3 regions of the Undibacterium sp. Xuan67W genome follow, and region 1 is predicted to be linked to each of the others. Evidence: predicted binding sites of a transcription regulator. Region 1 holds the regulator's gene; each other region holds the start of a gene.

Region 1 (7,314 bases):
CCCACATATGGTTATCCCCTTATTTGTTGGCCGGCCAAAGTCTATCAAGGCTTTAGAGGCGGCAATGGAGCAGGGAAAGAGCATCATGCTCGCAGCCCAAAAAGCTGCTGCCAAGGACGAACCATCCGCTGACGATATTTACGAGATCGGTTGTATCGCTAACATTTTGCAAATGTTGAAATTACCTGACGGCACCGTCAAGGTATTGGTCGAGGGCGCGCAGCGTGCACGCATCCACAAGATTACCGAAACTGAATCGCATTTTACGGCGGATCTCACGCCCGTACCTCCAGAAGAGGGTGATGACTCCGAAGTTGAAGCGATGCGCCGCGCAATCGTCCAACAATTTGACCAATACGTCAAATTGAATAAAAAAATTCCTCCTGAAATCTTGGCTTCTTTATCTGGTATTGACGACGCTGGTCGCCTTGCCGATACGATTGCCGCTCATCTGCCATTAAAACTTGAACAGAAGCAGGTTATTTTGGAAATCTTCAGTGTATCCAAGCGGCTCGAGCATTTGCTTGGACAATTGGAAGGTGAACTCGATATTCTGCAGGTAGAGAAGCGTATCCGTGGACGAGTAAAGCGTCAGATGGAAAAGTCTCAGCGCGAATATTATTTGAATGAGCAGGTTAAAGCGATTCAGAAAGAGTTGGGCGAGGGCGACGAGGGCGCAGACATCGACGAGCTGGAAAAGAAAATTGTTGCCGCTAAAATGCCCAAAGAGGCGCGCGATAAGGCCATGGCTGAGTTGAAAAAACTCAAGATGATGTCTCCTATGTCGGCAGAGGCGACCGTTGTAAGAAATTACATCGATACCATCGTTAATTTACCGTGGAAGAAAAAATCCAAAGTTAATAATGATCTGACCAATGCAGAAAAAGTGTTGGAAGATGATCACTACGGCTTAGATAAGGTCAAAGAACGGATCTTGGAATATCTTGCCGTTCAGCAGCGCGTCGATAAGTTAAAAGCTCCGATCTTGTGCCTGGTCGGTCCTCCAGGTGTTGGTAAGACTTCGCTAGGACAGTCGATTGCCCGTGCAACAAATCGTAAGTTTGTGCGTATGGCTTTAGGTGGAGTGCGCGATGAAGCTGAAATCCGCGGCCATCGTCGTACTTACATCGGTTCTATGCCAGGTAAAATTTTGCAGAGTTTGTCTAAGGTTGGCGTACGCAACCCTTTATTCCTGCTGGATGAGGTTGATAAAATGGGGGCTGATTTCCGCGGTGATCCGTCGTCTGCATTGCTGGAGGTTTTAGATCCTGAGCAAAATCATACTTTTTCAGATCATTACATTGAGGTTGACTTCGATTTGTCCGACGTAATGTTTGTGGCGACTTCTAATTCGTACAATATTCCGCCCGCTTTGTTAGATCGGATGGAGGTTATACGTCTGTCAGGTTATACCGAAGATGAAAAGACTAGCATTGCTCAACGCTACTTGTTGCCAAAACAGATTAAGAATAATGGCTTAAAAGACGGCGAGATTAATATATCCGAAAGTGCGATTCGCGACATCATTCGTTACTACACCAGAGAAGCGGGCGTGCGCTCCCTGGAACGTGAAGTTTCCAAGATTTGCCGTAAAGTAGTGAAGATGCTTTTATTGAAAAAGAGCGAGAAAAAAGCAACGATCACCTCTAAGAATCTTGATAAGTTCCTTGGTGTTCGTCGCTATGATTTTGGCGTCGCAGTGAAAGAAAATCAAGTTGGACAAGTCGTTGGTCTTGCATGGACAGAGGTCGGCGGAGATCTGTTGACGATTGAGGCCGTTGCAATGCCCGGAAAAGGCGGAGTAATACGTACAGGCACTTTAGGCGATGTCATGAAGGAGTCAATTGAAGCTGCTCGTACAGTAGTTCGTAGCCGGGCTAAGCGCCTAGGTATCAAGAATGATGTTTTTGAAAAAAGTGATATTCACATTCATGTGCCAGAGGGAGCGACTCCTAAGGATGGTCCTTCTGCCGGCATTGCGATGACGACTGCACTGGTATCTGTTTTTACAGGCATCCCTGTCCGCGCTGATGTTGCGATGACTGGCGAAATTACTTTGCGTGGCGAAGTTCTGCCTATTGGAGGATTGAAAGAGAAATTATTGGCAGCTCATCGCGGTGGTATTAAGACTGTATTGATACCAGAGGAAAATGCCAAAGATTTAGCCGATATTCCTGATAACGTAAAAAATAAATTGGAAATTATTCCTGTGCGCTGGATTGACAAGGTTTTGGAAATTGCACTTGAGCGCATGCCGGTTGCGTTAACTGATGAAGAAGTTTTGGTTGCTGCCGCAGCCAAAACAGAAACTGTTAGTGACACTGGCGTCGTAAAACATTGATTGTTTAATCTCCTAGGGTTTACCTCAAAATAGCCGCTGTTTAAATCAGCGGCTATTTTTATTTGCATCGTAATTTAAATCACGATGCCATGAAATTATTTTGGATTTAATCGAGAAATCAAATAATGGTTCATATTGAAAAAGACCAATGGTTCAGTGGTGTGTATGGAAGGGCTCTATATTTAATGGATGTATTGAGGCATCCTGAGCCGACTTACTCATCGATGAACTCCGATGAAAAAGACCGGTTCCGTCAAACCCAGTGTGATGTTGAGGAGGTTGTTCGCATTCTTGGTACACACCTTGATTTTGCTTTAGTCATGAAGTGGGATGGAGTGATAGGCTGGGTTCATGCTGCTGCAGTTAATATTGATGCAGATATTCATGCCTACATTCCTGTTGAATCTATAGATCTAAGTTCTGATGTATTTTTTCAATATTGGTTTGCAACGCCTTATATATGGGGCGGTATAACTCGTGCTGGTATTGACTGTTCTGGTTTTTCTCAACGCTATTATTATGATGTTTTAGCTAAGAGTATTCCTAAAAATTCTTACGATCAACGTCGCCTTGGTCGTTCAAAAAAACTCGCTGAAGTGGTCAATCACGACCTGATTTTTTGCACAAGAAAAGGCGGGAGAGGTATCCACCACGTTGGCATATATTTTGAGGGTAACGTGTGGCATGCTCATTCTGAGCGGGGTGTTACCTATCAATCAATGGCTGAATTTCTTGCGGATTATGAGGTGCTGCAGGTATCGGATATAGTTGAAGGATAAAGTCACTATTCTGATCAGCATGCACAAATCAGTTGCTTACTTGTGCATGTTTAGAGTCTTGCTAAGTTTGGTTAAGTCCAGGCACGGAGCAAGCCAACGGCTAAGCCTTCCAGAGAAAAATCTTCATCTTGTTCAGCAATTTTAATGTTGGGATAGTCGGGATTTTCAGCGAGTAATTCAATGATACTGCCAGTTTTTTTGTATCGTTTGACAGTCACATCGTCGCCCATGCGAGCAATAACGATCTGTCCATTTTTTGCTTCACTCGATTTTTTTACCGCGAGTAAATCGCCATCAAAAATACCTGCGTCACGCATAGACATGCCGCGGACTTTTAGTAAGTAGTCAGGTATTGCAGAAAATAATGCGGGGTCAACCTGGTAATTTGTGTCTACATGTTCTTGAGCCAAAATAGGTGAGCCGGCAGCCACTCTGCCAACTAAAGGCAGACTGAGTTGCATCAAAGCAGGGTGGGGCAATGCCATTTGTGTTCCAGCGCTAAATTTCCCTTTGAGATTGCTCAAAGCAGAGTCAAGCAGGCGTATGCCACGCGATGTTCCCGGAGCTATTTCTATAACTCCCTTGCGGGCTAGTGCTTGCAGGTGTTCCTCGGCTGCATTGGTTGAGCGAAATCCTAGTTCGTTGGCAATTTCTGCTCTCGTCGGCGGAAAGCCGGTATTTTGAATGGCATCTTTAATCAAATTCAGAATCTGTTCTTGGCGGGCAGTAAGTTTTAGCATGTCAGAATTCCAATTGGGTAAAGTTTGGCTGGGTTTATATGCAGCCTGTATTTTTGTACAGTATAAACATAAATTTCTGAATAGCCAAAATTTTTTCATTTAGAACCTGAGCCTGAATCGGAAAAGTGTATTGGATCAGTAGTTTTTTCTGTGTACGCAATAAGTGCTTGAAACTATTGAGTAAATTCAAAAAATGCAGTATAATCGTGGGCTTTTCCTCTTCCCGCACTCGTCTTGACGCCGAGGCGGGCTATTTTATTGTCCACAAGGAGAATATATGCGTCATTATGAAATCGTATTTATCGTACATCCTGATCAAAGCGAGCAAGTGCCTGCAATGATCGAGCGTTACAAAGCTTCTGTAGTAGCACGCAGCGGCCAAGTACACCGCGTCGAAGACTGGGGCCGTCGTCAATTGGCTTACATGATTCAAAAACTGGCTAAAGCACATTATGTTTGCATGAACATTGAGTGCGATGCTGAGACTCTGCTCGAGTTGGAAACCGCATTCAAATTCAATGATGCAGTTCTGCGCCACCTCACAGTCAAAATGAAAAAAGCTGAAACAGCACCATCTCCAATGATGAAAGCTGTACAGAAAGAAGATGCTGCTAAAACGCAACGCGTAGAAGCGCCAGCGGCATAATTGAGCTTTAGAGGACGCAACATAAATCAGTGAATCAGCTTAAAGTTGTTGCCAGTATTTTAGAGAAATCGGCGCTGCGCTATACGCCAGCAGGAATTCCGATAGCTTCTGCGGTACTGACGCATACTTCAAAGCAAGAGCAAGCGAATACTCAGCGTGTAGTCGAGTTTGAAATTAATGCCATTGCAGCAGGTAATATTTCAAAACGATTTTTAGAGATAGAGCTGGGAGTGGTTATGCAATTCACAGGTTTTTTGTCGCGCAAGAACCGTAACAGCAAAAGTCTCGTATTTCACATCACTGATTTCGAGGCGACTTTACTAGATTAGGAGCCAAAAATGGCATTCGGTAAAAAATTTGACAAAAGCAAATTGAAACAAAAGCGTCAGCAACAAAATCCTTTGTTCAAACGCAAAAAATTCTGCCGCTTCACAGCAGCTCATGTGGCACAAGTTGACTACAAAGACGTCGACACATTAAAAGATTTCGTGCAAGAAAACGGCAAAATTATGCCAGCACGTTTGACTGGTACTAAAGCACTGTACCAACGTCAAGTTGACACAGCGATCAAACGCGCACGTTACCTCGCGTTGCTGCCGTACACTGATCTGCACACAGCGTAATTGACGACAAGGTACTAGGAGAAAAATATGCAAGTTATTCTGATTGATAAAGTCGTTAATCTCGGCAATCTGGGCGATGTAGTTAAAGTTAAAGATGGTTACGCACGTAACTTCTTGATCCCACAACGTATGGCTCGTCGTGCAACAGCCGCTGCAATCGCTGAATTCGAAGCGAAACGTGCAGACTTAGAAAAAGCTGCTGCTGAACGCTTAGCTGTAGCGCAAGCTGCTGGTGAAAAACTGTCAGGTTTGACAGTCCAGATTTCGCAGAAATCTGGTGTTGATGGCCGTTTGTTCGGTTCTGTGACTAACTTTGACATCGCTGAAGCTCTGGTAAAACAAGGTTTCGCGGTTGAAAAAGCGCAGATTCGTATGCCACAAGGTCCGTTGAAAATTGTTGGCGATCATTCTGTTGCTGTTGCATTGCACACAGACGTCGTTGTTGACGTGACTGTTGCTGTATTGGGCGAGCACGCTTAATACGCTCATTTTAGTCGTAGAAAAAGCCGGGCTTGCCCGGCTTTTTTACGTTAATAACAGTTTGATATATGTTTGGTGATTTTTTCTGATGGTGTTTTGCATGTTTGTTCCATCTTTGATGCGTCAAGTACTTGCGGTTTGGGTAAGGCATTTGCTTTGCTTTCTTTGTTTTTGAAGCGGAATAAAAAGGTATAATGCGCGCCATGAAAGCACCTTCCGATCCGCAATTAGATTCCATTCGCGTTCCCCCACATTCCATCGAGGCAGAGCAGTCTGTGCTTGGTGGGCTGTTGCTTGATAATGCTGCCTGGGACCGGATCGCTGACTTTATCCGTGAGGATGATTTCTACCGATATGACCACCGTATTATTTTTCAGGCGATTGTTAAGCTGATTAATGCGACAAAGCCCGCTGACGTCATTACGGTATATGAGGCCCTAACTGGAATCAATAAGGCTGATGATGCAGGTGGCCTGACCTATCTGAACGCGCTAGCACAAAATACGCCGTCTGCAGCCAATATTCGTCGTTATGCAGAGATTGTGCGCGACCGTGGTGTCTTGCGTAAATTGATATCGGTCTCTGACGAAATTGCCGGGAATGCGTTTAATCCGCAAGGCAAAGAAGTTAAGCAAATGCTTGACGAAGCTGAGTCGAAGATTTTTGCGATTGCGGAAGAGGGCGCGCGCGGGGCTCAAGGCTTTACGGCGATTCAGCCTTTGTTGACGCAAGTTGTTGAGCGGATTGATGAGTTATATAACCGTGATCACACCAGTGATATTACTGGTGTTCCTACTGGCTTTGCTGATTTGGATCGTATGACATCAGGATTGCAACCTGGTGATTTAATTATTGTTGCAGGTCGTCCATCGATGGGTAAAACGGCATTTTCTATTAACATTGGTGAAAACGTTGCTATTGAAAGTGGTTTGCCAGTCGCCGTGTTTTCGATGGAAATGGGCGGCGCGCAATTAGCAATGCGTATGCTGGGTTCCGTTGGTCGCCTGGATCAGCACCGGTTACGTACCGGACGCTTGGTTGATGAGGATTGGCCGCGCTTAACGCATGCGATTCAAAAAATGAACGATGCACAGTTGTACATTGATGAAACGCCGGCACTTAGTTCTATTGAGTTGCGTGCCCGCTCACGTCGTTTGTCACGTCAATGTGGCAAATTGGGATTGATCATTATCGATTACTTGCAACTGATGTCAGGTAACTCTGGCGGTGAAAATCGGGCGACAGAAATTTCTGAAATATCTCGTAGCTTAAAAGGTCTGGCGAAAGAATTGCAGTGTCCTGTTATCGCATTATCCCAGTTGAATCGCTCGCTTGAGCAACGGCCTAATAAGCGTCCCGTTATGTCGGATTTGCGCGAATCTGGTGCGATTGAGCAGGATGCAGACGTTATCTTGTTTATTTATCGTGATCAGGTCTATAACCCTGACTCGCCCGATAAGGGTACCGCAGAAATTATCATCGGCAAACAGCGTAATGGCCCTATTGGCAGCGTACGCCTGACATTTCTGGGTGAGTACACCAAATTTGATAATTACACCGGATCATTATCTGTGTATGGCGATAACGAATAATCAAATTTTCGCAGTTGGTTTTAGTAAATTTATTCAATATGAAGCAGCGTCTGGAGTTGTAGGACACGTTCCTGTAGCTTCGGCACAATTTTAGCGTTACTACTTTAGTGAGA
Region 2 (7,314 bases), on a different contig from region 1:
AAGGTTCCGTGAGCGACATGGTTTCTGAGGTTTCTGACAAGGTGAAGTGCGTAAGTCTGTTTCTGGTCTGCACCTAACTCAATCCCGCTTAGCGCGGCAGAGTGTTCTTTTTTGTATTCATCAAAAAGTTGTGTGAACACGCCGCAGAGGTGGGCAAAGTTTTGTGGCTGGATGGTAAGTCCACTTGTTTTGAAGAGGTCGTCGAGAAGTTCGGCTGCTCGCAGACTGCTCGTCCGCTTCCGTTGCCTTTTTTCAATTCCCATTCGGTCAGCGAATGAAGTGTAGAGGTGGTCAATGAATCGATACGCTTCCTCTAGACCATTGCAAACGAACATGAAACGGGTCAATGCGGTTGCGTGAGCGGTGTAGTGCTTCGAATGTGCATCGATATTGTCAGCGATTGTGCTGCAATAAGTCGCATCGTCGCCGTTGAACTTCCAAGCATCGACCTCAACAGTTTTCAATTGTGCCGCTATGCGAACCCAATCTCCTATTGTTTCGGTCCGAATGGTGGCGGTGCCATGCTCGCTGATATACGTGGACGTGTTTCCGAGATAGTCAGCGGCTAGTCCAAGCTCGGTCAGGTGCTCAGATAATCCTCGAACCTTTGAACAAATATTACATGTCATTGTGGGTTTCATGTGGTCTAGCTTCGAGGATATCTCAGAGTTGTTCTAGGTGCCCGGCGATATTCAAGAAAGAACTATTTATGGCAAACCACGCAGGCACCATTGCCCTCATCCTCTCCGTAGATATCGTCGATGTCCTCGAGGGTTTCGACGGGGCGCAGAGGGTTGATTGGCCTGTTGGCTAAGTCCCTTTGTTTGCGGCGCTCGAAGTCGGTGACGATCTGGATGACGCGGGCGGGCTTCTCCAGCTCGTCTAGCGGCTCGCCTTGGGTCCACGTAAATGGCGAGCCGTGCTCAAGTGCATTCTTCTCGTATTGCTTGGCTTCTTCAAAGGCGTCGGGGTGGCGTTCTTTGAGCCGCACCCATTCAATCTTTTGCTGGAAGAAGCAGAACGTGCATCCGCTGCGAGAACGCCAATCATAATATTTCGGGACGCCCACGCCGGACGATTCCAGGATATCCATCACACTCTTCTTGTCGATCCCGGCTTCGCGAAAAGGAAGACGAACCTTCAAGTTCTCATGTTTGGATGTATAGCCCTCGCGGTATTCTTCGTCGGCACGGATCGCGACGTAAGTCGTTACCGTGTCCCCGGCAGCCAACATCGGCCGTATCCATTGCTCGAATGGCGCAAGCTTCAATTGCCTAGTGCACCAGCGGGTTTGAGCCGATGGTAGGAAATGTTTGTATTCGCGCAACCAGAAATCGAAATCGCGGCGCGGGTTCAGCCTGGCGATAGGTTTGCCAAGGAACCCTTCGAGACGGCCAAGGAACTCATAGACTTCAGGCAGTTCTTTACCGGTATCGGTGAAAAAATATTCAACTTCGAGCTCAGGGTAGTTCTGGCGCACAAAAACGGCCAGGGCTGCGCTGTCCTTGCCGCCGGATATTCCGAGAACATGCTTTTCAGCCATGGGACCTCTCCATTTTTGCGTCGTCTTCAAGAGTCAAACGCATTCCAGCTTTCGCCAGGGCAGCAAGCAATATTTCTGTGCTATGGCCTTCTGCCATCAGGGTCGCCGCTAATCTTTCAGCCATCGAATCAACGGCATCGCGATGCCGATCTGGAATGGAAAACGAGCGAGATACAGTGCGGGTTTGAGCGCCGGCGCCGATGACTACCGCGAAGGCCTCGCTAGTCGGCTTGCGACCTTTGACGGACACGAAGGCTTCGGCCTGTCGGAATCGAAGGGCGGCTTGCGCGATATCCAAAAGAGCGTGGTCGATATCGCGATCGTTCCAGTCGCGCGGAGGCTTATTGGCAGCAAGGCTAAGAATGCCTTCGATGCTTTCTTTGCTTCCATCATGCTTTGCCAATCGCGCGGCGAAAGCATCTTGACGCAGGTCGCCGGTCACGCCATTCAAAACTTCGGCGCGAGCGCGCAAACGATCTAGCTTATCGGCTGGTGCGTCGAGAGCTTCGAGCATAGAAGTCTGTATGCGCGCAAGCAAGTTGTCGTAGGCTCCGGCGATCTCGGCGACAGGGTTCCGAAGAGCGTCGACATACGACCGGCCGCCTTTGTTTTCGAGAAGCGCCGCCAGGTCGATGAACAAGACCTTGTGTGGGTCGCTGGCTTTAAGCAGCGTGTCGCGCACGTCCCGAGCAATGTCGCTGATTGTATGGGTGCGCTGGCTCCATGCGGGCAAGCCAAAGACCAGAGCCACGAGGCTGCGCGCGGCTTCCAATGGATCGCGAGTACTCGCAGACGCGCCTACCTCGGCAAGAATGTCGGAGATGCCGGAAAGGATGTTTGCCTTTTCTTGATCGATCAAAATCCAGCGCATGGAAAAGCGTGATGAATCTTGAAGGTATTCGTCAATGTCCGCATCGGTCACGCGCGGAATGAACATGCCATCCTTATACAAGGCAAGATTGCCTTTATGGGCAAGCAGGAACGCCGTGAAGATCACCGGCATGACACCTCTGCGGACACCATAAGGAGGCGTCGCCCAGAGGCCATGCATTTCAGAGACTCTTACCCTTGTGTTCGAATCGACGAAGAGCTTGCGCGTCTCATTCCAAAGAGGGGTAAAGGTCGGAGCGTGCTGGCCGTCTGGCGGCAAGAGGCGCCACGTTCCATTGGAGTCCTGCCGATGCAGGCCCGTGGTTCGAAGCAGCGTCTCATAGAGACCACGCTCGGCCGGATATCCCGCAACGCCGAGATTCTCTTCCTCTTCATGATCAAGCATGCAGTAGAGCAGGTCGCGGCGAGCTTTGACGCTGTTGCTTGAAGGGCTGTCGCGATTCAATAGCTCGCTCCACAGTTCGGGAGCGGATGGGTAGACGGCGTCGGCCAAGTCCGACGCAACTGGAGATAGTCGCCCGCTGGTGTCAATCTCATCCTCGCCAGCAATCCATCGAGCGTTGGTCACTGCTTCGCGAAGCTGCTCTTCCAGATGCGCGCGAACCGACGAAATTCGAGCTTGGACTTCGCGGCGTGCGACAGGATCGCCATTGAGTTCGTGGCGCGACTGCACAATTTGGAGCGCGAGAAGTTCGAAACCAAGATCTTCGATCTTCGCATGGTTGCGGGGTATGCCAATGACGACAGGCGATGGCTCCATTCTTGAATGCTCATGGCATTTTCGGAGCGCAGCCTTGTTGTTTGTATTCGATCCGGGTAATGCCAGAAGAAATAGGCCGAATTCACCATTGTGGGGCTTGAATTTGGTGGCGATACGTTGGACATCATCCAAACGGCAAAGCGCCATGTTCATCCACCGCATCGTGCCTGTTTCGTGATAATGCCTCTTGGCGATGACCGGATAGAGATTGGTCAGGCTTTCAAGCAAGGAGAAGTCGACGCCAGACATCCCAGCTCGAGCTTGCGAAATGGCGTTGTCGATATCGAAATCGCTGCCTTCGAAGACGGACCACGCGCTGATGTGCTTTTTGAACAGGATCACTCGCCACTTGGAAAGCTGTTCCAGGGCAGCCTCGACCTGATCAAGCGTGTGGTCGTAGAAAAGCGATTTGAGGACGATTGACTCGGCGGCAAGTCCCGACCCATTGCGGAAAAGGTCGATTACGGCAATGTTTTTGATGAGTTCGACGTGCAACGCATCGGTAGTTTTTGCTTCGGTGCGCTCGACCGCCTCCACGGCCTGAGCCCAGCGGTGGCCGTCCGGGGACGAGAGGATCGCAGGCTCCAAGTTGGCGCGCAAATAGTCCCAATAATCGCTAGGGCGATACCAGGACGATTGCAGTTTTGGCGTGGATTCAAGATAGGAGCGGAATCCCGATGGTTCGACCGATGCCAAAAAACCGAATGTGCTGCGTTCATTTTGTCCAAATTGTCGCTTGGAGATCGGGCCAAGCAGCGCGGCCATGGTCGGATGTAGTGGCCAGCAGGCATGCAGGCTGCTGGAGAAGCGATCTCCAACGGCAGGGCGTCGCGCTCGGATGGAATCCGCGATCTCAATGGACGCAGGCATCATCCAGGTGGGAATGACATCGGCACGGATGGCACGCCCAATCAACTCCACAACCTCGTCGCTCGCAGCCACCAACGGAATATCTGAATATCGTCCCTGAACTTTGATCCAGTCGTCGCGTGTTCCAATGCCAAGCCGAGCGGCATATTGGCTGAACGATTGGTGAAGGATGCCAATGACGACAACCTTGCCAGTGGTCCGCGCCGCAGCTTCCGCGAGTTCCTGGAAAAAATATACATCGTCGCCCAGGCCTAGCGCGGAGGCTTCGAGAAACTTGCCCATCTCATCGATGATGATCAGAACGCCATCATTCCTTTTTGCGTCGGCAGCTTCGCAAATGTCGGCGATAAGGGTCGTGGGATTGGTCTTCCGTCCGTCATGTCCAAGCCCCTGCGCTCGACGCAGACCTTTGGCGAGATCAGATATGACGCTCGCGCGTTTGCCAACGATGGGGATGGTCAACCAACCCTTGCGGCAAGGCAGAGCCTGATCAAACGAGGGGATCTCGTCCAGCTTCAAGACATCGCGAGCTTTTGCGCGCAAATGCTTGTCCGATCCAAGCGCGCTCGCGAACGCCACGGCCAGAGACGATTTGCCGCCGCCGAAGGGGCCGGTCCAGGTGAATGCTCGCTGATTGCTCTCCAGCAGTTGCTTGGTCATGCTGCTTAAAACGGTGGTCGCCGTTCCATGGCAGATGTAGCCATCCAACGCGTCGGGGCGGCCAAGATCGATGTCGATGCGTATTGAGCGTTGGTAGTGGCGTGAAACGTGGACGATGTCTGAGAGTTTAATGTCTTGTGCGTCAGGCATAGGCCCTCTCGATCATTCGTTCGCTGAGTTTCTCAGTCTTGTTGATGTTTCGATGGACTTGCCTCAGGCCTGCTGTGTCGGTCCAAGAAAGCGTACCGCGAGTGAGATCCTCAAGCGCCAGAAGACGCTCGGCGATTGAGTCCTCGTCGAGTTTGAATACGCGTCCGGGCGACCCTTCGCCGAATGCGATGGTTTCAAAGGCAAGTGAGCTTAGCCCCGGCGCGGCCGATTCCCAAAAATCCAGAAGCGCGTAGGCGAACATGCCGTCATGCAACGTGGCCTTTGGGCCTCGACGGAAGGCGAAGTGGCCTTTACGTTCTTCAAAGATCAGTCCTAGTTCGCCAAGCATGGGTTCGGCGTAGTCCTCGGGCGAGCCGCCTGCGGACCGTGGAGCATAGCCGCGAAGACATGTTTCGATATCGCGCGACAAGGTCGCGGGAGACAGCTTGCGATTAGGATCCAAGCTTCGCGCATATTCGGCCAATGGCGCTTCTAGATCCTCACGCGAGAATGTTGGAGTGGTCACATGGTTGAAGAGCCACTTCCAAGTGGTCGCCCGATTCCCTTTTCCTGCGAGCCACCAATGCGCATACCAAGCGGTGGTGGGGTTCTCTGAATAGGGGTCCAATCCGCCGTCTTTCAAGATGGCGTTGGCGGCGTTGGTGACTTTGTAGGCGCTGCTCGGCGCACCTTCCTCCGTCATCACGTTGCAGGCCAACGCCCAATGCCGGATCGAAGCGACCATGTTTTTGCCAACACCGAACTCGGCGATCGCATTGTCGTCGGTGAATGTTGATTTCAGGATGACGCCCTCCGACTTCGCTTGGTCAAAGGCTTTTTTAAGCCACATTTGACGAAGCGGAAACGTCTCGTGTCCTGAAAAGTGGGCCTGAACGCCTTTTAATATTGTGTTTTTCCTCATGTGTTTAATTATAACTGGAGACCTTCGCCAGTAGTTCACTTTCCCCTGCCGGTTGCGACGAAAAACTGGAGAGTCTCACCAGTGGGATCATTTCTACAATGTTTGAAGCCGTGTGTAGACATCTGCGCAGATTTCCCACTGTTTGACACTGCCTTGCGTAATTAGGCATTGCATGTGACGAAATACCAACAGGCAATGACTAAAAAATGAATACTGTAGAAATATACAGTATTCGGCTTTGTTGCGTGATTTTTCAAATTTGTCTATTAGATTTTTGAGTTTTATTTGTCAAAAACACAAATAATGGTTGATCATTGGCATTTATGGCGATGCCTTGTGACCAAATGGAATGTGGCGTTAGAGCCTTTTCGAAGGGAGGGGCGCATAGGTATCGGTATACCGCAAGCAACCTTAAGTGTTCTGCAGTCGACCGGAAGGTCGATGACAATGGGCGAGATTCGTGCAGCATTGTCGAGAGATCGTGGCCTGTCAGAGTAAGAATCTTTGAATTCGACGCCCTAACCAACGCATCACCGGCACCGCCATGGAATTGCCGCAGGCTTTGTAGCGTGGGCCATCGGCAGCAGGTTTGCCGCGCACAGGTATCAAGGTATAGTTGTCCGGAAAACCCTGCAGGCGCTCGCATTCCATGGGCGTCAAGCGACGCACTTGCATGCCGGTGGCTACATGCGGCGTGCTGTCCCCGGCTTTGCAATCTCGCATCAGCGTCACCGTGTCGCTCGGCGCTCCTCCCGTTTTGTTGTCCCGTGTGTAGTAGCGCGGCTCGAAAGTGACGCACTGCGCCACGTAGCACGTCTGTTTCATGCCAGGTTGCGCGGCCAGCGCGCCGACAATCTGCCCGTCGCCGCCCATCATCCTGACTTCATCCCTGGTATTTTGAGCGCATCCGGGACAAGATTGCCGCCAGCAAGCGCAAGGGAATGTGGATGGGTGGCGTGCCGCCGCTCGGGTACGACGTCGAGAACCGAAGGCTCGTGGCCAACGAGCGCGAAGCCAAAATCATCCGGCATATTTTCAAGCGATTCGTCGAACTGGGGTCGTCGACGTTGCTGGTAAAGGAATTGCGTCTCGATGGAGTGACCTCTAAAGCCTGGGTCACGCAGGAGGGCAAGGTGCGCGAGGGCAAGCCTATCGACAAGAGTTTGATCTACAAACTGCTCGGCAACCGCACCTATCTCGGCGAGCTGCGGCACAAGGAACAGTGGTATCAGGCGGAGCACCCTCCAATCGTCGACCGCAAGACATGGGACGATGTGCAGTCGATTCTGGCCAGCAATAGCCATGTGCGTGCCAATGCGACTCGGGCGACGGTGCCATTCCTGCTCAAGGGCATCGTATTCGGCAATGACGGGCGCGCATTGTCTCCATGGCATACGACAAAGAAAACCGGACGCCGGTACCGTTACTACATTCCGCAGCGGGACGCGAAAGAACATGCGGGAGCATCGGGTTTGCCGCGCCTGCCGGCAGCCGAACTGGAGTCGGCGGTGCTAGATC
Region 3 (7,314 bases), on a different contig from region 1:
GTCAGACCTAAGGATAGCAAGTTCTGCAAGTATGCCAAATGAGGCTGCAAATGGATCGCCGCTCGCAATTGAGGGCGTCACCATTCTTCCGATGACAAGCGCAGCTACCGTCCTGCGCGATATGACTGTGATTCTTCGCAGTGGGCGTATTGAAATAATTGGACCTACTGGCAAAACCAATATTCCAAATGGCATTCAACGCATCAGCGGTGCAGGCAAGTGGCTGTTGCCTTCTCTGACAGACATGCACACGCATCCCGAAAACGACCGCCTAGCTCGCCTTCTGCTTGGATCTGAAAACGTACCCAACGGCACAGTACGTACCGAAGACATTTTCTTGCCGTATGTAGCCAATGGCGTGCTGCAGATCGTCAATATGTCTGCGATGTCCGAATCCATCGGGCAGCGCATCGAAATCGAAAGCGGCAGGGTGCTAGGTCCGCATATGGCACTGGCTGCGATGATTGACGGTGAACGCCCTATGTTGCCGGTAGGATTATCACGCTCTGCATCTACGCCGTCAGACGGCCGCCAAGTAGTCCGTGACATAAAGGCCGACGGCTACGATTTCGTGAAGGCCTATAGTAACCTCGATGCGCCAACTTTCGTCGCCATTGTTGACGAGGCGCGCAAGCAGGGCATGCGGGTGTTTGGGCACCTTCCCCGCAAGAAGACCGACCTTAGCAAACCGTGGCTAGACGCGAGCTTGTCGATGGTCGTACACGCTGAAGAATTTGCTTTCCAAGCCAAGGATGTTGCAGATGCAGAGGCCAAGATTCCGGAATTCGTCGCGCTCGCCAAGGCAAGTGGCGTATGGCTGACTACCACCCTGACCACAGACGAACGCATCTTGCAGCAAATGCGAGAGCCCGCCTTCATTAGAAAAATGCCAGAACTCCGTTTTCTGCATCCGCTCACACGCATCATGTGGGTGGATCGTAATGGATACGTAAACTCACCACCTGCGCGACTGGCCCTAGTCGAGGCAATCACTGTGTTTAACCGAAAACTCGTGAAAGCATTCGTTGACGCGAACATTCCTGTGGTCCCGGGCACGGATGCATTCCTGCCGGGCGTGGCGCCAGGCTACTCTTTGCACGATGAGTTCGAGGCGCTGGTCAGGGCGGGGCTCACGCCGCAGCAGATCCTCTTCGCCGATACGCGGCTGGCTAGCGAGTTTCTCGGCTTTGGTGCCGATCGTGGCACCGTTGAGGTTGGTAAACGGGCGAACCTCGTACTCCTCGACGCCGACCCTTTCGATAATATTTCAAATACACGCCGAATCGCGGCGGTAATTTCAAATGGTCGCTATTATTCGAGCGCTGCACTAAACAAGCTGATGGAATCGATGGCCGCGCGCTACGCGGCCATGCCTCTACTCAATCCCGGTGGAAGCGCTAAACCGGCCGTCGGTGGGCTCGATCATCCTTTCGAAAACGATACCCATTGATCGCGCAGGCTACCAAACCAACGAGATGGCGCCTCTCAAGAAACACACGCTAAGTAGTTGAAAAACAAAGACATTTTTTTGAAGAGGCGGCGGCGCACCTTCACTTGGCGCCTCGCATCCAGTGTTTCATTCGCCCGATTCGCGGGTGGGGTTTACCCGCAATGACGCCTAACCCCTCGCTCAAGCGGAGCGCCAACGGCATGTCACGCTGGCCATCAAGCGCTGGGCCTGCGGCCCATTTTGCGCTTTCTGTCCAGCGCGCCATGCCGTTGTCGCCAGCTTAGCTCGAACGTTAGCCACCATGATTCTGCGTCTTCTGCTCATAATCGTTGTACTCTCAATTCATGGTTACTCGTTCGCGAGCGATTCCACGGCTTCTAGAGGAGACTCAGCTAATAACCATTAATGAGAAAGGCATTGTCGAGGTCAATGAGGATGTCCACAAGTAAACGACATTTAACATGGCATTCGAGGTTGAAGCCGTGAAATTGTTTTTTTGCGAATTGGCCGCATCTTGCGGCGCATCTCAATTTGGCGTTAATACAAACAACTTCTTGGCTTGCTATCCAGCGAACTGACTGTCTGCTGTTCAAAAATCCAATGACGGCTATGGGCACAGAGCGAGCAGTCATTTTTAAGCAGCTGCCAGTCAATTGTTAAATTTTTCTTGTCGTTATCACTTGTACCTCAGTGGCAGCTATGCCGAACGCAGTCAGACATGAAGAAAAAAGGGCTATTTCAGCGCCACCCTGAAAGCAGCCGCAGATCGGATTTTTGTCGACCGTCGCGTTTAGGCAAAGTTCGAACAGTCGCAGCAAGACATCAATGGCGGTAATCCACTTTTAACTGCTAGGCACTATCCGGTCAAAATAAATCATTTCTTTGCCAATCGATGGCCTATTTGTTATGTAAATGGGTGGCACTTTTGGATGAAAAAGTACGGCATCTTTGAGTTGAAAATCAATGGCTGATTTGATGCAAATACTCATGTGAGCCACTTCTCGTTTGGTGCTACAGCATGGAAATCACGATTGATGATGTTTCCCGGGCTGGAGTTATTTCGCCGACATAGGATCGATATCTACGTCGTTTAGGTCTGGCAACATAGGGGCCGTCTTGCTTCATCAGGCGCTGAGCAACCTTCTCCGAGACGAATACCTTTTGTCGATTCAAATTGATGGCTCTATGGCAACCGAAGCAGAGTGTGCTGCTGTGATGAGCCAACCCAAGAGGGGGACATTCGGTGAAAAAGATTAAAGAGTTAATCAAATTATTCAGTTACGGGGTGGACTCCATCTAAGCCTCCCAAGGGTTCAGAGTTAGATGAATAAAATTCAGAGTTAAGTGAATTTCGACAATATGGACGCAACTCGCGCGGATCATGGTTACTATGTTGGTTTGAAGAATTTAAAAAACATGCTTGCATAAATCACTGATTTTTTATACAGTATAGTCAGATTAAATAAAAACGAGAATTTGACTGTTCTCTGTTAGTAAAATTAGGTAACCGACAATTAAGCGTAACAATAACCAAGCGCACTATTTCCGAAAGAAATCATGGACGACAAAAAATCCGATTCCAGCTCTGACAAAAGCAAAGCATTGGCTGCCGCTCTGGCGCAGATTGAAAAGCAATTTGGTAAAGGCTCCGTTATGCGGATGGCCGATGGTGAGGTCGTAGAAGAGGTTCAGGTTGTATCGACAGGGTCTTTGGGTCTGGACGTTGCTCTCGGTGTCGGTGGTCTGCCACGTGGTCGCGTTGTTGAAATCTACGGACCTGAATCCTCAGGCAAAACAACCCTGACGCTGCAAGCGATTGCAGAGATGCAAAAGTTAGGCGGTACTTGTGCGTTCATCGATGCAGAACATGCGCTTGACGTGGGTTATGCACAAAAGCTGGGTGTGAATTTGTCAGAACTGTTGATTTCTCAGCCTGATACAGGCGAGCAGGCTCTGGAAATTACGGATGCCCTGGTTCGTTCCGGCAGCGTCGATCTTGTCGTTATCGACTCCGTCGCGGCATTGACGCCACGCGCTGAGATTGAAGGCGATATGGGTGACTCGCTTCCTGGTTTGCAGGCACGTCTGATGTCGCAGGCTCTGCGTAAATTGACTGGTAGCATTAAGCGCACCAATACCTTGGTTATTTTTATTAACCAGATCCGTATGAAGATCGGTGTGATGTTTGGTAGTCCGGAGACAACTACTGGTGGTAACGCACTGAAATTTTATGCGTCGGTTCGCCTTGATATTCGTCGTACCGGCTCAATCAAGTCGGGCGATGAAGTCATCGGTAACGAAACAAAAGTGAAAGTAGTGAAAAACAAGGTGGCGCCACCATTCAGGGAGGCGCATTTCGACATCATGTATGGCGAAGGAACCTCACGTGAAGGCGAGATCCTGGATTTGGCCGCAGAAGCCAAGATCATTGAGAAGGCGGGTGCCTGGTACAGCTATAACGGCGAGCGCATTGGTCAGGGTAAAGACAATGCCCGGACTTATTTGAAAGAGCGCCCAGAATTGTCACGCGAAATTGAAAATAAAGTTCGCGCGCATTTGAATGTGCCTTTATTGCCACCTGTCGCCGAGTAAGTGAGACGCAGTATTTAGTTGGGTTCGCCGGTGTTGTTCGTCATGCGCGGCTAATTTCATCCACACTTTGTGATATCTCCATTGAACGCCGGATCCACTCTTAAAGAATGTGCCGGCGTTTTTTATTGAGCTTATGACTTTATGCCTAGACCACAAATCAGCTTAAAAGCACGCGCTCTCCGGTACTTATCTATGCGTGAACATAGCCGTATCGAGCTGGCCCGTAAGCTGCAGCGTTATGCCCAAGATGGGGATGATGTGTCAGCTTTATTGGATGTGTTGGAGGCGGCTAAGTATTTGTCTGCTGAACGCTTCTCTGATTCTCTGGTGAACCGGCGGATTACTCGCTTTGGTAATCAGCGTATTTTGGCTGAATTACAAAGTCATCAGATGGACAGTCAGGAAATATCTCGTATCAAAGCTGAGATAAGCCTTACGGAGTCCGGTCGGGCGATAGAAGTATTGCACAGAAAATTTCCGTGTAAAGCTGCGGATCATATAGAGAGGGCGAAGCAAGCCCGGTTTTTGCAACAACGCGGATTTTCACAAAAGGCAATTCAATTTGCGATGAGAGCGCCCAGAGAGGATGACTGGGATGGCGAAGAACTAAGCTAAGTAAAAACATGTCGAAAACATGATCAAATTAGCCACATATATGTAGCTTGATGATACAAATAATTCTTGAATTTGGAGAGTAAATACCTCGCTAAATGAAGATTGCTTGAGCACTTGTGCTACACTTCTGTGGTTTTTTGCAGGGCCGCAGGAGCGGCTGTTATCGTAGAAGCTGCGGTAACGACACGCAATTGTGGCTCTTTATTCTGAAATAGCCGCCAGCAGGCATTATGCCCTTACCATCAACAACTATCGGACGTGCGCTGAAGCATACGCGCTCAATCCAGATCGACGCGTTCGCTCGTGACGACGGATTGTGGGATATCGACGCCCACATCACCGATACCAAAACTCGTGACATCAAACTTGCTTCAGGCATTCGGCCTGTTGGAACTGCTCTGCACGATCTTAGTCTGCGCATCACTATCGATACGAATTTAACGATTGTTGATGCCGTGGCTGTTTCAGATGCTGTTCCTTATCCCGGCTTTTGCAACACAATTGGTCCTGATTACAAGAAATTGATCGGACTCAATTTGTTTCGACAATTTCGCCAGGGCGTCAAAGAGCGATTGTCCGGCATTCACGGATGTACTCATATTACAGAGCTGGCACAAATTCTGCCGACTGCAGCGGTGCAGGCATTTGCTGGCGATGTGATTGATACCAGAGATGGCGCCAGCGCGTCAGAGCAAACACAACAACCGTTTCAACTTAATCGTTGCCATGCGCTGCGCCTGGATGGGCCAGCGGTTGCGCAGTATTACCCGCGTTGGTCGACAGCTTTTAGTTTGCCGTCCGACGCAAAATCATCCAGCTAGTTCGTTTTTGTTGTTTTACTTATTAACTAATACCTCAGTGTCTGAAGGGAAGTCGTATGAAAATCCATGAGTATCAGGGTAAAGAAATTCTCCGCAAATTTGGAGTAACTGTACCGCGCGGTATCCCATGTTTAACCGTTGATGAAGCAGTAAAAGCGGCTGAAACTTTGGGTGGCCCGGTTTGGGTCGTAAAAGCGCAAATCCACGCAGGTGGTCGCGGTAAAGGTGGCGGCGTTAAAGTTGCTAAATCTCTGGAGCAAGTACGCGAATACGCAGATGCGATTCTTGGCATGCAACTGGTCACGCACCAGACTAGCCCTGAAGGTCAAAAGGTTCGTCGCCTGTTGATCGAAGAAGGTGCGGACATCAAAAAAGAACTGTATGTCAGTATGGTCACTGACCGTATCAGCCAGCGCGTCGTTTTGATGGCCTCCAGCGAAGGCGGTATGGATATTGAAGAAGTGGCAGAAAAACATCCAGAACTGATCCACAACCTGGCAATCGACCCGACCAACGGTCTGCAAGATGCTGAAGCTGACGACATTTCCCGTAAAATCGGTGTGCCTGAAGGCTCTATCGCTGACGCACGCGTGCAGTTGCAAGGTTTGTACAAAGCTTTCATGGAAACCGACTGCTCCTTGGCCGAGATCAATCCTTTGATCCTGACTGGCTCCGGCAAAGTGATCGCACTTGATGCGAAATTTAACTTCGACGCGAATGCATTGTTCCGTCAGCCAGAAATCGTCGCTTACCGCGATCTGGATGAAGAAGATCCAGCTGAAATCGAAGCGTCCAAATTTGACCTGGCTTACATCTCCCTCGACGGCAATATCGGCTGTCTGGTAAATGGTGCTGGTCTGGCGATGGCAACGATGGATACCATCAAACTGTTCGGCGGCGAACCAGCCAACTTCCTCGACGTAGGTGGTGGCGCGACAGCAGAAAAAGTGACTGAAGCCTTCAAGATTATGTTGAAAAACCCAGGTCTGAAAGCTATCTTGGTCAACATTTTCGGCGGCATCATGCGTTGTGACGTGATCGCTGAAGGCGTGATCACTGCGTCCAAGGCAGTTTCCCTGCAAGTACCACTGGTTGTGCGTATGAAAGGTACCAACGAAGACATCGGCAAGAAGATGCTGGCTGACTCTGGCCTGCCTATCATCGCGGCTGACACGATGGAAGAAGCAGCACAGAAGGTTGTTGCCGCTGCTGCAGCTCACGCTTAATTACCGCAAGGAATCACTATGTCCATCCTGATTAATAAAGACACTAAAGTCATCACCCAAGGCATCACTGGCAAAACTGGCCAGTTCCATACCCGCATGTGCCGCGATTATGCAAACGGTAAAAACTGTTTCGTCGCTGGCGTGAACCCGAAAAAAGCTGGCGAAGATTTCGAAGGCATTCCAATTTTTGCTAACGTATCTGAAGCTAAAGCGGCTACTGGCGCGACAGTTTCCGTGATCTATGTTCCACCAGCAGGCGCAGCAGCTGCCATCTGGGAAGCGGTTGAAGCGGACCTGGATCTGGCAATTTGTATTACCGAAGGCATCCCTGTCCGTGACATGATGATGTTGAAAGACCGCATGGCAAAGTCAGGCAGCAAAACAAAATTGCTCGGCCCTAACTGCCCAGGTCTGATTACACCAGACGAAATCAAGATCGGCATCATGCCAGGTCATATCCATCGTAAAGGTCGTATCGGCGTGGTTTCCCGTTCCGGTACACTGACTTATGAAGCAGTAGGTCAATTGACAGCACTGGGTCTCGGTCAATCTTCTGCGGTTGGTATTGGTGGTGATCCTATCAATGGTCTGAAACACATCGACATCATGA

The links. Region 1 encodes LexA, which represses DNA repair genes until DNA is damaged. Its sites were predicted from a motif close to ACTGTATNNNNATACAGT; they were not measured.
Region 2: the regulator LexA is predicted to act here: its motif matches at 6,009-6,026, upstream of ACO0LE_RS06960 (DUF4007 family protein).
Region 3: the regulator LexA is predicted to act here: its motif matches at 2,882-2,899, upstream of recA (recombinase RecA).

Annotation. Positions count from the first base shown of each region.
Region 1 is NZ_JBMPPN010000007.1:34,108-41,421, forward strand. It holds gene lon (endopeptidase La) at 1-2,341, shown strand, start outside; gene ACO0LE_RS08315 (C40 family peptidase) at 2,467-3,120, shown strand; gene lexA (transcriptional repressor LexA) at 3,192-3,860, opposite strand; gene rpsF (30S ribosomal protein S6) at 4,138-4,506, shown strand; gene priB (primosomal replication protein N) at 4,536-4,835, shown strand; gene rpsR (30S ribosomal protein S18) at 4,845-5,129, shown strand; gene rplI (50S ribosomal protein L9) at 5,157-5,609, shown strand; gene ACO0LE_RS08345 (hypothetical protein) at 5,620-5,814, opposite strand; gene ACO0LE_RS08350 (replicative DNA helicase) at 5,813-7,201, shown strand.
Region 2 is NZ_JBMPPN010000005.1:230,843-238,156, reverse strand. It holds gene ACO0LE_RS06975 (hypothetical protein) at 1-641, opposite strand, end outside; gene ACO0LE_RS06970 (phosphoadenosine phosphosulfate reductase family protein) at 704-1,543, opposite strand; gene ACO0LE_RS06965 (ATP-binding protein) at 1,536-4,874, opposite strand; gene ACO0LE_RS06960 (DUF4007 family protein) at 4,867-5,796, opposite strand; gene ACO0LE_RS06955 (DNA cytosine methyltransferase) at 6,286-6,621, opposite strand; gene ACO0LE_RS06950 (recombinase family protein) at 6,744-7,314, shown strand, end outside.
Region 3 is NZ_JBMPPN010000024.1:53,358-60,671, reverse strand. It holds gene ACO0LE_RS17615 (amidohydrolase family protein) at 1-1,450, shown strand, start outside; partial or broken gene ACO0LE_RS17610 (IS3 family transposase) at 2,439-2,623, opposite strand; gene recA (recombinase RecA) at 3,008-4,042, shown strand; gene recX (recombination regulator RecX) at 4,184-4,657, shown strand; gene ACO0LE_RS17595 (DUF2889 domain-containing protein) at 4,888-5,478, shown strand; gene sucC (ADP-forming succinate--CoA ligase subunit beta) at 5,520-6,704, shown strand; gene sucD (succinate--CoA ligase subunit alpha) at 6,723-7,314, shown strand, end outside.